DNA from 4 places in the Bacillus sp. 2175 genome. Region 2 is predicted to be linked to each of the others. Evidence: riboswitches for the same ligand, from Rfam matches in the RefSeq annotation. Region 2 holds a riboswitch; each other region holds the start of a gene.
What was found. A riboswitch is a leader RNA that binds a small molecule or an ion and turns the genes downstream of it on or off. The one in region 2 is predicted to bind magnesium.
Positions count from the first base shown of each region.

Region 1: another riboswitch for magnesium. It lies ahead of mgtA (magnesium-translocating P-type ATPase); the one in region 2 lies ahead of mgtE (magnesium transporter).
Region 3: another riboswitch for magnesium. It lies ahead of mgtE (magnesium transporter); the one in region 2 lies ahead of mgtE (magnesium transporter).
Region 4: another riboswitch for magnesium. It lies ahead of ACXKY9_RS07360 (P-type ATPase actuator domain-containing protein); the one in region 2 lies ahead of mgtE (magnesium transporter).

Region 1 is NZ_CM173819.1:3,911,667-3,915,682, reverse strand. It holds gene mgtA (magnesium-translocating P-type ATPase) at 1-2,099, opposite strand, end outside; M-box (ykoK) riboswitch at 2,431-2,598, opposite strand; gene ACXKY9_RS20180 (hypothetical protein) at 2,766-3,305, shown strand; gene ACXKY9_RS20175 (DUF3932 family protein) at 3,341-3,592, opposite strand; gene rnz (ribonuclease Z) at 3,782-4,016, shown strand, end outside.
Region 2 is NZ_CM173819.1:2,985,449-2,989,464, forward strand. It holds gene ACXKY9_RS15540 (phosphodiester glycosidase family protein) at 1-793, opposite strand, end outside; gene mgtE (magnesium transporter) at 951-2,279, opposite strand; M-box (ykoK) riboswitch at 2,561-2,726, opposite strand; M-box (ykoK) riboswitch at 3,233-3,409, shown strand; gene ACXKY9_RS15550 (FtsW/RodA/SpoVE family cell cycle protein) at 3,594-4,016, shown strand, end outside.
Region 3 is NZ_CM173819.1:2,256,785-2,260,800, reverse strand. It holds gene mgtA (magnesium-translocating P-type ATPase) at 1-570, opposite strand, end outside; gene mgtE (magnesium transporter) at 973-2,301, opposite strand; M-box (ykoK) riboswitch at 2,511-2,687, opposite strand; gene ACXKY9_RS11875 (GNAT family N-acetyltransferase) at 2,936-3,442, opposite strand; partial or broken gene ACXKY9_RS11870 (lysozyme family protein) at 3,747-3,827, opposite strand; gene ACXKY9_RS11865 (reverse transcriptase/maturase family protein) at 3,939-4,016, opposite strand, start outside.
Region 4 is NZ_CM173819.1:1,346,282-1,350,297, reverse strand. It holds gene ACXKY9_RS07365 (5'-3' exonuclease) at 1-601, opposite strand, end outside; gene ACXKY9_RS07360 (P-type ATPase actuator domain-containing protein) at 734-1,459, opposite strand; M-box (ykoK) riboswitch at 1,795-1,960, opposite strand; gene ACXKY9_RS07355 (DUF350 domain-containing protein) at 2,174-2,560, opposite strand; gene ACXKY9_RS07350 (glutathionylspermidine synthase family protein) at 2,553-3,791, opposite strand; gene ACXKY9_RS07345 (hypothetical protein) at 3,795-4,016, opposite strand, start outside.

The DNA.
Region 1 (4,016 bases), 930 kb from region 2:
TATTTTAAAATATTTCCGAATGTAGTACGTCCTTCTAAAATCCCGGCTTCTAATATAGTTAAACTTTTTTCGAGTAGAATAATATCGGAAGCTTCTTTCGCAATATCAGTAGCAGTATCAACAGATATTCCGACATCAGCTTCACGTAATGCTACGGCATCGTTAATGCCGTCTCCCATGTAACCTACAGTGTGTCCATTTCCTTGTAATGCGTGTATAATACGAGATTTTTGCATTGGATTAAGCTTCGCAAATACAGTCGTTTCTTCAGCAAGTTTTGCTAATGCTTTATCTGGTAAAGAATCAATCTCGTAACCGAGGATTGGTTCGCCGATATCTAATCCAACTTCTTTACAAACCTTTCTTGTAACAATTTCGTTATCGCCAGTTAAAATTTTCACTTGTACACCATGTTTTTGTAATGCTTGAATTGCAGCTGCTGCAGATGGTTTCGGTGGATCTAAAAAGCCGATATATCCAGCGAGAATCATATCAGTTTCGTCTTTTACTGCGTACTCTTTATCATTTATTCTTCTATCTTTTTTATAAGCCACAGCAATAACCCGCATACCTTCACTATTTAGTGTCTCACTTAGTTTTTTGACATTTGAACGTATTTCCTCGGTGAGTGGGACGATTTTTTCATCCACTTCAGTGTAGTTACAAATTGATAAAATTTCTTCTACGGCACCTTTACAAACCATTGTATGTTCACCTGAACTATCCTTTACGATGACTGACATACGTCGGCGGGCGAAATCGAATGGAATTTCATCTAGCTTTTGAAAAGCTAATGGATTAAATTTATTGTTTTCCTCTGTATGCTTAATAACAGCTTTATCTATTAAATTTTTCAATCCAGTTTGATAGAAACTATTTAAATAGGCAAATTGCAAGACGCGATTGCATTCATTCCCCTTGGGATCTAAGTGACGAACAAGGACCACTTTATCTTCTGTTAAAGTTCCGGTTTTATCTGTACAAAGAATGTTCATAGCACCTAAGTTTTGAATAGAATTTAGCTGTTTTACAATTACTTTTTGTTTAGACATGTTAACGGCACCCTTAGCTAAATTAGCAGTTACAATCATTGGTAACATTTCAGGTGTAAGGCCAACAGCGACGGCAATAGCGAAGAAGAAAGCTTCTTGCCAATCTCCTTTTGTGAATCCATTAATGAGAAGGACAATAGGTGCCATAATAAGCATGAATGTAATTAAGAGCCAGCTTACTTTGTTTACACCTTTATCAAAGCTTGTTTCTACACGCTTTCCGATTACCTTATTTGCTAAAGAGCCGAAATACGTATCGGTACTTGTTGAGATGACAACAGCTTTCGCGCTGCCACTTACAATATTTGTTCCCATGAAACAAAGGTTTTCCATATCGAGTGGATTGTAATTTTTTTTCATGTTTGTCGGTAAGATATGCTTATTTTCTGTATGATAGCAGTGTTCGTATTTTTCTACAGGGAGTGCTTCCCCTGTTAAAGAAGATTGATTAACAAATAAATCTTTAGCGGATACAATACGCACATCAGCTGGAACGATATCACCGGCTGAAAGGGAAATAATATCGCCAGGTACAAGTTCCTCAATTGGAATTTCTGTTGTGTAATTTCGATTTAAATTCGTTACATTTTTTGTTTCATGTACAAATCCATTTATTCTAAATACGCTCGCAGTTGTTCGAACCATAGCTTTTAACTTATCGGCAGCTTTTTGAGAACGAAATTCTTGGGAAAACCGAATTGTTGCACTAAGTAGGACCATTGCAGATACGACAATTGTTCCTTGTATGTCATCTGTGAAAAAGGAAAGGGCTCCAAGAGCTAATAAAACGAAAATAAATGGATTTTTAAATGCCAGCAGAAATTGAATGTACCACGGCGCCATTTTATTATGAGCTATTTCGTTCGGACCGTATAAAGAAAGTCTACGAGACGCTTCTTGTTTAGATAATCCATCTTGTGTTGTTTCTAGAAGTTTTAACGCAGAGCTTACATCATGTGTTGCAACCTCCACTAATAATTCGTTATTTGTTTGCATGCTATCTTGCTCATAAGCATGCTTTGTTTCTTGTCTTTGTAAATTAAACATCAGTAGTTCCTCCTCTGTCATGAAAGAGGAAACAATCTGTTACCTAACTATTTGAAATGGTGAGGAACAGTTTCTTTCCTACCTACATGATGAAATATGAATGTAAAACGTATGGGTATCTGGGCCGAATCATCAATTGCCAACTGTTCCTCACCTCCGTACAATTTAGTAGTTTCTGAATATGCTATGTTTGTTTCATAGTAAGGTGCATATATACGTAAAAAGACCTTTACTCAAAACGAGTAAAGGTCTGAATTCGCAGTTAAAAGAGTCTACAACAAAGACTGTTAGTAAACATAAATAAAAACAGTTTTTGTGTATGACAAAATACATGCACCTCTCCCTCGTTGAGTTTTAGCACTGTATAGCATAGGTACTGAAACCAGCTACGTTAAAAAAGGCCTTCATTCCGACCTTTCCTGTTGACCCATTGGCGTCTCTCGACATTTTTGGGCAGCAGCGTTTCTCTATACAGGAGCCTCACCTAACAGAGACCATATTCAATTACATGTTGATGTTAGCACTGTAAAATCGTAGTGTCAATATCTTTTTTATCTGTGTTTTTAAAATATTAAATGGATTTATAATAGATATATGGGATGAAATGCATGATATTGATTATAAATAATATGGAAAATAAATATTTTTATAAAAGGGGAATTTGTAATGGTACCACAAAATTTTATTATAAATATTGAGAATCAAAAATGGTTGTTTAATGAGCAGGAAGATTTATGTTCTCATGGAGAAATATATTTAAATATGGCTGGAACCATTATTACGCAGGCAGGTATGGATGAGGAATGGGGAATAAGTGAATCAGCTTTAGCTTTGTTACGAACTTTAGATAAAGAATATATTTGTGATATTAAAAATGAAGAGGGGCTTATTTTGCACGGATGTGGCACTATGCTAATGTTAGGATGCCCAATTTCAATTCATTGGACTATAAACCATATAAGTAAAAACGTGATTTTAAAGGACTTTGTCAAAGTTATTTCTACTGATCAAAAGGCTATATACTATGAAGGGCTTCATATAGAATTGAATGAAAATGAATATAGAAGACAAATTGTTTCTTTTGCATTACAAGCAAAAGAATTATTTAATAAATCAAGTGACAAGATAATTTTAGATGAGTTTGATCAAAGGATGTATACAAACTTTTGGACGGAATATGACGATTTACTAAATAAGTATAAATAAAAAAGCACTGTAACCAGTGCTTTTTTATTTATAGATTACGAGATTGTAGGGTTTTCAAAAATAACAATCTCTGAACTGTTTGTAGTTGAAACACGTTGGGCGTAATATGTTAAAGCTGAAGAAATATATGCTGGTAACGTATCATTTGTATGTGATGTTGTATATTCATGGATTAATTCCTTTAAAGTTGTCCATTCTAATTGTGCTGGGTGATCAGACACGAAAGAACTTACCCAGCGATCAAATGAAGATGAAAAATCAGTTTGTAAACGAAATACTTCTTTCATAATAAAACGCTCCCTTAAAATGTAGTATAATCATTTTACCACAAAACACGAACGATGGCTAAATTTTTTAAGTATAATGTTCGTGTTATATAGTTGTCTAGATGATTGGTTATGTAAATTCAATTTGCCATTTGAAATAACATTCCGTAAGATGAGAGATAGAGTATATTTAGAGCTGGAGGAAAGAAAGTGGAATTTGTATTTTTAGGAACTGGTGCAGGTGTTCCTTCAAAAGGAAGGAACGTTTCAGCAATTGCTTTACAATTGTTAGAAGAACGAGGACAAACTTGGTTATTTGATTGTGGCGAGGCCACGCAACATCAAATATTACATACATCTGTACGTCCGCGCCGCATTGAAAAAATATTTATTACGCATTTACATGGCGATCATATTTTTGGATTGCCTGGTTTATTAGGTAGCC
Region 2 (4,016 bases):
ACATAATTGTACCATCTTCTTTTTGGGCCATAATACTTCTTGGAGCCGACCCCCAACCGCCGTCTCCTTCTGTAATCATTTTTTCTCCATTTACAATTAACTGTGGCATAAATCCAGCTGCGGAAACGACTTGTTTATCCAACAGTTGTTGGGTAGAATAATTTCCTGTTATCATTTGACCAAACTTTGTTAATCCCGTAATAATTGTAGGGGCATTTCTATCCATATTTGTATCAATAGCTTTCCCATTTTCTATCACAATTCCAGTAGCAACATTTCCTCCACCCCTTCCTGTTTCGTCAGCAAATCCACTTGCATTCACAGCAACAAGTGCATGATTACGTTTTGCCATTACACTAATTTTTTCTCCCCTGTTAGCACCCTGTGTTCCTTGATGGCTAACAAGTTTAACATTGAAAGGATTACTAATTGTTACTAACTTTCCTTCGAAAAGAAAGCGACTATCTTTATTACTTTTAATTGTTTCTACATCAATTTCTAATGGCTGATTTTTTAATTCTTCTAATCTTTTTCCTACTATTTTTTTATAAATATGCTCATCACTGTTTGACCATTTTGGATGATTAATTCTATCTTGCAGTTTATCTAGTTCCTTTTGGGATAGGAATGTATATTTCGCATATTGTGGATGCTGAGAAGTTAATATACTCCCAGCGATTGTTATACGAAGCTCTCGGCCATAGCTAGTACCAAATAGTATTCCTACGCCAATAATCATTAAAATAGAAAATAGAAGCAAAATTCGTTTGAAGATTTTTCTTAGATGTTTCATAGTTTTATCCTCCAGCATTCATTACATTCAATAAATCCATTAAAATATTATTTATCTAAAGACAAAAGTGTTTGATTTCCTCATGCCTGAATTCCCCACTATGTTTTAGCAATTAAGGCAACATACTTATTCCGGATTTCGTTTTTTTAGTGTATATTTATAAATTTAATAACGTTTTTGCAACCATGAAGTAAATTATTAATCCTGTTCCGTCAACAAATGTTGTAATAAATGGACCTGAAACAACTGCAGGATCTAGTTTTAATTTTCTTAGAATTAAAGGTAAAACAGCTGCTACAAGAGAAGCCCAAATAACAATAAATAATAAAGTAATTGCTACAACTTGCGCAACTTCTGCTCCAACTCCTAACATATAAGCACGAATGAGCCCAGCTATCCCAAGTGCAAGTCCAAGAAGCATACCAATTGCAAATTCTTTTTTCATTACACGGAAAATGTCTTTAAATTTTAACTCTCCAATACCAATTGCACGAGTAATTGTTGCTACAACCTGTGTTCCTGTATTCCCTCCAGTACCTACTAATAATGGAACAAAGAAAGCAAGGGCAACTACAGTTTCAATTTCGTCTTCAAAATACTTTAATACTGTACCTGTATATGCCTCAGCAACAAAAAGAAGTAATAACCATGGTAGACGTTTTAGGAAAATGCTCCAAATACTAGCTTCAAAGTAAGATTGATTCAATGGTTCACTTCCGCCTAACTTTTGAATATCTTCTGTAGCTTCTGCTTCCATAACATTCATTACGTCATCAAATGTTATAATACCAATCATTTTATTATTTGCTGTTGTGACAGGTATTGCTGCTAAATTATAATTCAGTAGCTTTTTTACAACTTCTTGCTGGTCAACTTCAGCGTGTACTGAAATTACCTCTGGCATCATGATAGTAGATAATATCTCTTCATCTGCTGCTAGTAATAACTCATGTATGGAAACGATTCCCTCAAGATAACCATGACTATTAAGAACATAACTATAAGATATTGATTCTACATTTTCAGAATGTTCCCTAATGTACTTCAATGTCATTTTTACTGACCAATTTCCTCTAACTGCAACAAAATCACTTGTAACAAGACTTCCTGCCGTTTCAGGTTTGAAAGTCATTAATTTTTTTACGTTATGTTTTGTAATTTTATCTAGATACGCCATTAATTTAGCCTGTTCTTCCGGATGAACCGCTAGAAGTAAATCTACTAATTCATCAATCGGTTGTAAATTCAGTAACTTTTTAGCTTTATTTTCAGATAAGTGAATTAAGATATTATATTTTTCTTCTGCACTCATATATTGAAGAACTTTAGAGCTTTTTAATACAGGAATCGTATTTAGTAATATGACTTGATCTTCAATTGAAAACTGTTTTACTTCTTGCGCAATATCATACGACGGAAGACGTAAAACTTTCTCTGCATCCAAGTTATTTTGGGTTATAAGTAATTCCTTTAATAATTTCTTCATGTTAACTCCTCCTCATATTGCTAAGGGAGACTCTAGAGTTTCATGAGTGGTTTTGTTTTATTTTATCTGTCTTAAATTTTTTATTAGAGCAATAATAGTTACATTGCAATCAATTCATTAGTTAGAATTACCTCCTTTTTGAATATAGACAAGATAAAAATAAATAACATTAAACAGAAAAACCTTTACTCAAAAAGGAGTAAAGGTTTTTTCACAATACAAACAAATGATTATTAAGACAGCTCTGCCGAAATCACAGAGGTGCCTTTCTATCAAATCGTATACCACTCCCTCGTTGAGTTTTAGCACTGTATAGCATAGGTTTTTATAACCAGCTACATTAAGAAGGGCCTTAATCCGACCGTTCCTGTTGACCCATTGGCGTCTCTCGACATTTTTGGGCAGCAGCGTTTCTCTATACAGGAGCCTCACCTAACAAAGTTTATTGAATTACTTCAAAATTTAAACCAGAATTTAATATTTGTCAACTGACTTTCAATTCCATTTATAAAAAAATCTTTTATAGAAAATGAAATTATATTTTATTATAAATTTAAAATTCCCCTTAAAAAACATAGAATTCAAATAGATTTAATTCGAAGAAACGTAATAAAACATATGAAACTTATTATTTTTAATCAAATTCCAACTTTATAACAAAAGATGAATAATTAGTCATTCTGTATACAAAAAGAACATTCACAAAAAATCTTCTTTTATGATTAAAATCTTCTTTACTGTTTATCAAATTTATATGGTTAAACTACTTAATCAAACGATACACTACAAGTCAAAAATATGTACTTATACAGAATGATTACAGACATTTTTTTATATCATTTCTCAAAGGACTATAAAGCAATAAAACAAATAAAATTAGCAATATGGTTGCTTGACAAGCAAAAAAAATATATTTATGCTTGCTACACGAAACAAACACATAAAATTTATATTGCTTAACCTGTTAGGTGAGGCTCCTATGCAAACACAGGCTATTGCCCAAAAATGTCGAAAGACGCCAATGGGTAGAACAGGAATTGTCGGATTAAGGCTCTTCTTAAGATAGCTAAGTAATGAATTTTCATTACTTTACGTTGTATAGTGCCAAAGCTCTACTAGGGGGGAAAAGCCTTATTTAGTCATGCCATTTTGAATCCCTCTAGTTACATACTAGGGGGATTTTTGCGTAAAAAACAGGGAATAAGTGATAGAATCTTTCTAAACAAAAGTCATATTTAGTAATTGACGAGAACAAGATTCTATTCATTAACAAATGTAATATTATGTTTTGTTTTAAATCAGGAGGATATTAAAATGAAAAAAATATTAAAACTCGATTATCTATTGCTCCTTCCTCTATTCATAACATGTACTTTAGGCATTATCATGATGTATAGTGCAAGCTCCATTGTCGCTGTCCAACATTACGGTTATAACAGTAGACATTTTGTTGATTCTCAATTAACAAAGCTACTTTTAGGAACAATAGGATTAATAATTTGTGCTTTACTCCCATATGAAATATGGAAAAAACGAATAGTCTCAATCTGTATTATGATTGGGGGGATTTTTTTATTAATTATGGTTTTATGGAAAGGAAAAGTGGTAAATAATGCTCAATCATGGATCTTTGGAATACAGCCAGCTGAATTTCTTAAATTAGGAACAATACTTGTAACAGCCCGTTTTTTTGCATTGCGACAAGAACAAGCTAAAAATAACTGGAGTGGTATCGGA
Region 3 (4,016 bases), 730 kb from region 2:
TGAGATAATCCGTACATCTGCAGGCACAATATTTCCAGCAGATAATTCTATAATATCCCCTGGTACAAGATCCTCAAGACCAATTTGTAACTTTCCACTTTCCTCCAATAAAGTTCTCTTATTTTCTTTATAAGGAATATTTCCCTTCCTGAGAACAGTTACCTTTTCATATACAAGATTTTTTAATCTTTCTATAGACTTCTGAGAACGAATTTCTTGTATGAACCGAATTAATACGCTTAACGTCACCATGATTCCCACAATAATAGTACCTTTTATATCATTGGTAAAAAAAGATAACATTCCTAATATAATTAGAAGAGAAATAAACGGACTTCTAAAAGAATTAAATAATGTTATATACCATTTTATTCTTTTTTGAGAAACTACTTTATTTTCTCCATACACTTCAAGCCTCTTAGTAGCTTCCTCGTGAGACAGCCCTTGAGACGTTGTTTTAAAAAAATCTAACGTTGATTTAACATCACTTTTTGCAATTTCAATTAGCATATTATAATTTTTGCTTAATACTTCCTGTTTATAAAAATATTTTTTATTAGATCTCAACAAATTTACCTCCTATCCAAATAAATAGAATTCCCCTGTTTTAAAAAAATAATTATAAAACTACATTTTTATAATTACTCTGAATTTTCAATTAAATTCAGAAGTTCAATAGCACTTAAATAGTATTATTCTCACCATAAATAGTAATTTTTATTTATAAGTTCCCTCTTATTAGCAACAAAAAACTACTATAGCCATAATTTTCAACTGCAACAATTGAGCTAGCACTATACATAATCAAAATTCCAAATACAATTGTAATGATAAGCGAAAACACCAACGGATATTCCAGTAACTTGAATACTTTTTTCATTTCTATTCTCTCTTTCTCTATACTTCCAACGAGTTTGTCTACAAACTTTGCGGGAACGAACTTAGGTATAAAAAAAACTTAATATAAGTTTCTTATAACCCTAGTAACATTTTTGCAATGGTAAAGTACAGAATTAACCCCGTTCCATCGACTAATGTCGTAATGAACGGACCTGAGATAACAGCTGGATCCAGCTTTAACTTATTTAAAATCAAGGGTAATACAGATGAAACAATGGACGACCAAATAACAATGAACAATCCAGTAATAGCTACAACTTGCGCGACTTCTGTACCTACGCCTAAAGTGTACGCACGAATTAATGCTGCCACGGCTAATGTAAGCCCTAGTAAAAGGCCTACTAATGCTTCTTTTTTCATAACACGAAATATATCTTTAAATTTCACCTCATTTAGAGCTACAGCTCGAACCAATGTAGTTACGACCTGTGTACCTGTATTTCCACCAGTTCCAATTAACAACGGAATAAAGAAAGCCAGTGCAACTACATGAGTTAATGTTTCTTCATAATGCCGAAGTACAGAACCAGTATATGCTTCTGCTACAAACAGAAGTAATAACCAACCTATACGTTTACGGTATATTTGCCAAATAGAAGTTTCGAAATATGGCTTATCTAATGGGGTGCTCCCTCCTAATTTTTGAATATCTTCAGTTGCTTCTTCTTCGAAAACATCCATTGCATCATCGAAGGTTATAATACCTATCATCCGATTATCCATCGTTGTTACAGGTATAGCGGATAAATCATAATCCATTAGTTTTTGTACGGCTTCCTGTTGGTCTAGGTTCACTGAAACTGAAATAACATCTGATGCCATTATCGATGATAAAGTTTTATCATCTGAAGCTAGCAATAATTCACGAATAGAAACAATTCCATTAAGCTGACCACGTGTATCCAGAACATAAATATACGAAATTGATTCAACCCCTGCCCCAATTTTTCTAATATGCGACAGCGTATCTTTCACTTTCCAATTTTCCCTGGCAGCAATATAGTCAATTGTCATCAAACTGCCCGCTGTTCCAGATTGAAAAACCAGCAGACTTCTAATTCTTTGTTGAGATTCTTCAGACAAAAGTTGTATAAGTTTTTCAGCCTGAAGTGGATGAATTGAAAGAATTACATCAACAAGGTCATCAATAGATTGCCTAGCTAATAGCTCTTCTCCTCTATCCACAGGCAAATTGGTACAAATATTATATTGCTCCTCTGGTGTAAGATAACTGAGAATTTTCGCACCTTTTTCAGTAGGAAAACATTTTATTAAAGATATCTGATCTTTATGTTGAAAACCTTTTATTTCCATTGCAATATCGTAGGATTGAATTTTTATAAGCTCTTGCACTAAGTGTGTATCTTTTGTTGCTAATAATTGTTGTAAGCATTCTTTCATCGTAATTCCTCCTTAAGGACAGTGGTACTTGGTATCATTTTCCCACTTCTAGGAAAACTAATTTCTTCATAAATATGGGATCAATATCATCAATCATTAGTCTTCCCCCCTTTTATAAAAGATTTATTACAAATAAAATTTTGCATATAAAAAACCTCCCTTAGTAATTCAACTAAAGGAGGTTGCTAAAAAAGACATAGCTAAATAAAGCTCATTCCCCCTAGTTGAGTTTTGGCACTATACAACGTAAAGGATGAATCATTCATCACTTAGCTATCTTAAGAAGAGCCTTAATCCGACAATTCCTGTTCTACCCATTGGCATCTTTCGATATTTTTGGGCAATAGCCTGTGTTTGTATAGGAGCCTCACCTAACAGGTCATAGATATCTCAAATTTTTTGTTCGTTTCGTGTTAAAGCATATCTACTATTTTTGAACTTGTCAAGTAATAACAGAACTTATTTTTTCAATTAAGACAATATCAACAACAATAGTAATTTACATAATGCCAATTCCATCGTCTTACGCTATGATTGGCTGACCGTTTCCATCAAATTGTTTCCATTCATATTCTAGCTACCGCTTTTACAACTTCAGGAGGAACATTTTCTTTTAATAATGCGTTATGAGGCTTTACTCCTCTTCTAAAATAGCGTAATAATATTCGTCCCACCATTCATTCCCATGTGGTATACACTTCCTGAAATAGCCTTCTCTTCTCATTCCAATCTTCTCCATCACTCGATATGATGGTATATTCTGTGGCTGACATGTAGCTATAATTCTATGTAACTTCAATTCCTTAAACCCATATTCCAATGTAGCTTGTGCTGCTTCAGAAGCATATCCTTTATTGAAATATTCAGGGTTGAACACCCAACCAATCTCATAAGTATGCTCACCAAAGTATTTATGAAAAACTATATGACCAATCAAAATATCTTTATCAATTAATACTACAGGAAAGTTCTTAGCGTTTTCACCAATATTTTCATTTACAAAGTTTTTTGTATCTTCTTCAGTAAAAAAACCTTCAGGTATGTATTTCATAACATTGATATCTGATGTATACTCATGAACAGCTTGCCAATCTTTGAACTCAAATTTTCGTATTAATAATCTTTCTGTTTTTATAAACATTTACTTTTCCCCCTCAAAAAATTGCAACTATATTTTAAATCCTCATTTAATCCTTAAACTAAAAAGAACTTGTAGGAATCTCTACAAGTTCTTTTTAGTTTAAGGTGAATATACGGGCCAAACAAACTATCTTACAGATTGACTGTAGAAATTTTAGGGGTAATGCTTTGACAAATATATTATATAACAAATATTAACATCTATAGGATTTATTTTTAAAAATCATATGAATTAAGAAAGGAAGTAGTTTTTTTCTTAGATACTATTATTAATAACTGGGTATCATTATATTTCATTCTGCAACTTATTTAGAAGAACTATGTACATTTCGAAGAAGTTTTTCAATAAGTTTTGTTTTTTCATTTACCTTTGTGGCATATGTGTAGAGTAAACATCCAGCGCCTTATTACATTCCTGTGATAGGTTTCCAAATGTTCCTCCCCGAACCGGACTTACATCTCTCAATGTATCCGGCTCTCCATCTGTCTTCTGCATTTTATATCTCGCCCTTGTGTCTTTTCATATGACACTCTTTACAGAGTGCGATAGTCTTTCGATTTCTCGCTATCATTTG
Region 4 (4,016 bases), 1.6 Mb from region 2:
TTTCACCGATACCTTTTACCCCTGGATAATTATCACTTGTATCTCCCATGAAAGCTTTTGCGTGGACGATTTGCCACGGCTCTACACCTTTTTCTTCCATGATTTTCTCCGGTGTGTAATATTCGTAATTTCCAATTCCTTTACGCAGAAGCATGACTGTAACGCTCTTATCAACAAGTTGAAGTAAATCCGTATCACCTGTTAAAATATAAACTTCAGCTTCATTGCAATATTGTTTTGCAAGCGTACCGATACAATCATCGGCTTCGTAGCCTTTCATACCGATAACTGGAATGGATAATTTTGCAGTCATTTCTTGCACTAAATCAAATTGAGGAATTAATTCTTCTGGTGGCGCTGCACGATTTGCTTTATAATTCGAGAACGATTCTGTTCTAAATGTCGTACTTCCCATATCCCAGCATGTAACGATATGTGTTGGTTCGATCGCTTGCGTAGCTGTTAATAAGTGTTTCATATAACCATGAATCCCGTTCGTAGGGGTTCCATCTTGTCGTTTCATAAATTGTCCGTAGACACTTGTTGCGTAAAAAGCACGAAATAATAGTGCCATACCATCAACTAATAATACTTTTTTCATAATTCCTCTCCTATTAAAAAAATAATAACCTTACGTTATCACGTAAGGTTATATAAATAGATTACCATTCTACGTTTTTGCTCAACTTTGTCTATTATACATTGTTTTTGTATATTTAGCATCATTAACACATTAAGACGTTCTACTACAACAAGTATGCAAGATGCCTGAATACGTATTTTTTCCAGTAGAAACAACGATAGCTTTTGCATTTCCACTAACAATATGCGAACCTTTAAAACATACATTTTCAAGCTCAAGTGGATTATAATCTTTCATCCGTTTTAATGGAATAAACCGTTTACGTTCAAGGTGATAGCAGCTCTCAAACTTCTCTATATTCGCTTCGTTTCCCGTTAACACAGACTCATTCACTAATAAATCATCTGCATAAATAATACGTACATCAGCTGGCACAGCATCTCCAGCCGAAAGAAAAATCATATCTCCAGGTACAAGTTCTTGCACAGGTATCTCCATCATTTTCAGTTCACTATTTAGCCCTGTACTACTAGAACATTCTACTCTAGATACAGTAATCGTTTCACGTTGTAATTCATCACACACACGTTGTTTTGAAAAACCTGGAATCATGCCACCTAGCTTCATCATTACTTCTGCAAGAAGTGCTCTTTTTGAAGTTAGTTCATTTCGGCCATATACTTGAATACGTTTTTGTGCCTCTTTCATTGATAGTCCGTCTCTTGTTGTTTTAAAATATGCAAATACAGATTTTACATCTCTTGTTGCAATTTCAATTAATAAATCTTTATTTTTTTGGAGCATTGTTTGTTCTTTTATTGATTTTTTACTTAGTTTATATGACGTGTTACCCACAGTTTTGTTTGCATATAACATATTATCGTCTCCTCCTTTACAACATAGGAAGAAACGCTTTGTTTCTCAATTTATCCACTTTACTGTGAAAGTGTCTCGCGCTTTATAAACGCTATATTGTGATAAATATAGAGGGAGGAACAAATCGTTTCCTGCCTACATCATATATTTTTGATTTGAAGTATATGGGTAACGGAACCGAGTCAGAATTTGACATGCTCCTCACCTCCTCGTTTAATTTTATAGTTTATAATATGAAATTACTCATAGCTTGGTAACAAAAAAGACCCCTACCCTTAAGAGAGTAGCGGCCATTACATACACAAATAAACGATTTCTAATATAATTAGAAATCTACGGACCTCTCCCTCACCGAGTTTTAGCACTGTATAGCATAGGTACATTACCAGCTACGTTAAGAAAAACCTTAATTCGATCATTCCTGTTGACCCATTGGCGTCTCTCGACATTTTTGGGCAGTAGCATTTCTCTATACAGGAGCCTCACCTAACAGAGACTTATTTTCATTACATTGAAAATGTTACTCTTATTTAAAATAGATGTCAACCGTAGCCTACAATTTTTTCAAATGGTATGGCAAACTAACGTATATAAAGTGAAACTTTAATCAGTGGGGGTTTTGTTCATCCGCCACTGATTATTAGCCCTCACCAATCGGGCTGCCCGGCAAATAGCGGGATAAAATAAAAAACTTTACGTTTAAACGTAAAGTTTTTAATAAGTTATACAACCAGCGATTACAATCCCAATTGAAAGCGATAAAAACATAAGAAAAAGACCGACTGCTTGATTATCTTCTTCGAGACTTTTGTTTATATTAAAGCGTGGTGTAAGCCACTCAGCTAAATAAAAGACGATAATTTGAGCCAAAATCCCAACTGCTCCCCACGAAATCATATCAAGAAGTGAAATTGAATTAGCTGCTGTCGAATATAAAACGATAGCTAACCCAAGTAATCGCCCTCCAAGCACATAGCTTACCGCCTTATTACCTTGAGCCATTAACTTAAATTCCTTAACTTTCGTTGTCACTTCCATCAAGAACAGACCAATACATAAAAGTCCAAGTGTTACTGCTAAATATAATAAAAAATTAATCATTTTTCCCCCTCCTTTTTATACCTACCGGTAAATAGTACGATTCATTTCCTGTAATCTTTTCTCCCGCGCGAATACCGATACTACTCGCTTTTCCAGCAATTAAAAAAGAACCAAACACATAGGACAGTTTCTCCATCCCTTTTTCTGTTTCCAAGGATACGACTGGCAGTTCTGTATACTTTTGAAATATCGGCAGTGCAGTTTTATACGTTTGATGTGCATTTTGAAGCATAATATTTTCATCCTTATCGCGAATCGTAATTGTATCTCCTTCTCTACCAAATGAAGGTTTTTGAACGAAAGAACCTTTTCCTAAAAATAAATCTGGTTCTAAATATGTAGGTAACATATATTCTTTAATCCACTGTTGTTCCTCGTTTGTATAAAAGACCTCTTCTTCTGCTAACCCCCAAATAAGACACTGAATTGATTTTGGCTGAAGTAAAAATGCTGACAAAGGATTTATTATAAAAAGCTTTCCGGCTTTTACAAGTTGCAGCAGTTCCACACCTACCAAATCTCCTGTTTCAGGATCTTGATCCTCAATTAAATCTTCTATCGGATATGTTTGGCGATATAAAACATCAATCTTCGCCCCATCTTTATCAACTAGAGCATCTTTTGTAATTCTAAGTTCTGACATTGGCACTACTTTATTTTCAACATGGCATAGCTGACTTAAATACATAGTGGTATTCCAATCCTCGATATGTTCATGATGTGCTGTAAAAACAACATTTGGATTATCTAATCCCTTTGTCGCTTCCATTACTGCTTTCGTTAGACCAGAAGATAGCAATCGTTCTTGATCCGAGTTTGGATCATCATAGCCTAGATTTTCACATACTTTCCCATTCATTTGAAAACATTCCACAATAAAAGTTGGTGTATCACTATTAAACTCAAGCATTTTGATTTTGTTATCCTCTGTTACAGCAAAATCAAATCGCGAAATTACAGATTCAGGATAAAGCCCTTTCATTCTAATGAATGATAAACTCGGGGATGGAAAGCCAAGATCTAGAAGCTGTTCGTCACTTAGATTACGCAGCAGTCTAGCAGTCTTAAAAAATATTTTGCCCATTCGTTCAGTCGCTAAGTGTAATTGGTCCAAAGTCTGATTTGTTATAGAAAAAACATGAAACAAACTATACTCACATTCATATAAATCCGACCAAAAATTCGGATATTTTAAATAAAATTCTTTTCGATCCCTTATGTATTGCGACATATTTTAGCCCCCAAATCCTCCCTTTGAACCGCTTCCAATTCCACCTTTAAATTCAGTAGACGATTGATACGATTTAAACGCCGATGAATTTTTAAAAGTGGATTTATTTTGATAGTATCGCCCACCATAGAAATAATGCCCACGATAACCTGAACTACTATCATCACACTGCCATACCCCAAGTTCATCATCCCAATCCCAATCAGAACAACTATTATCATTCGG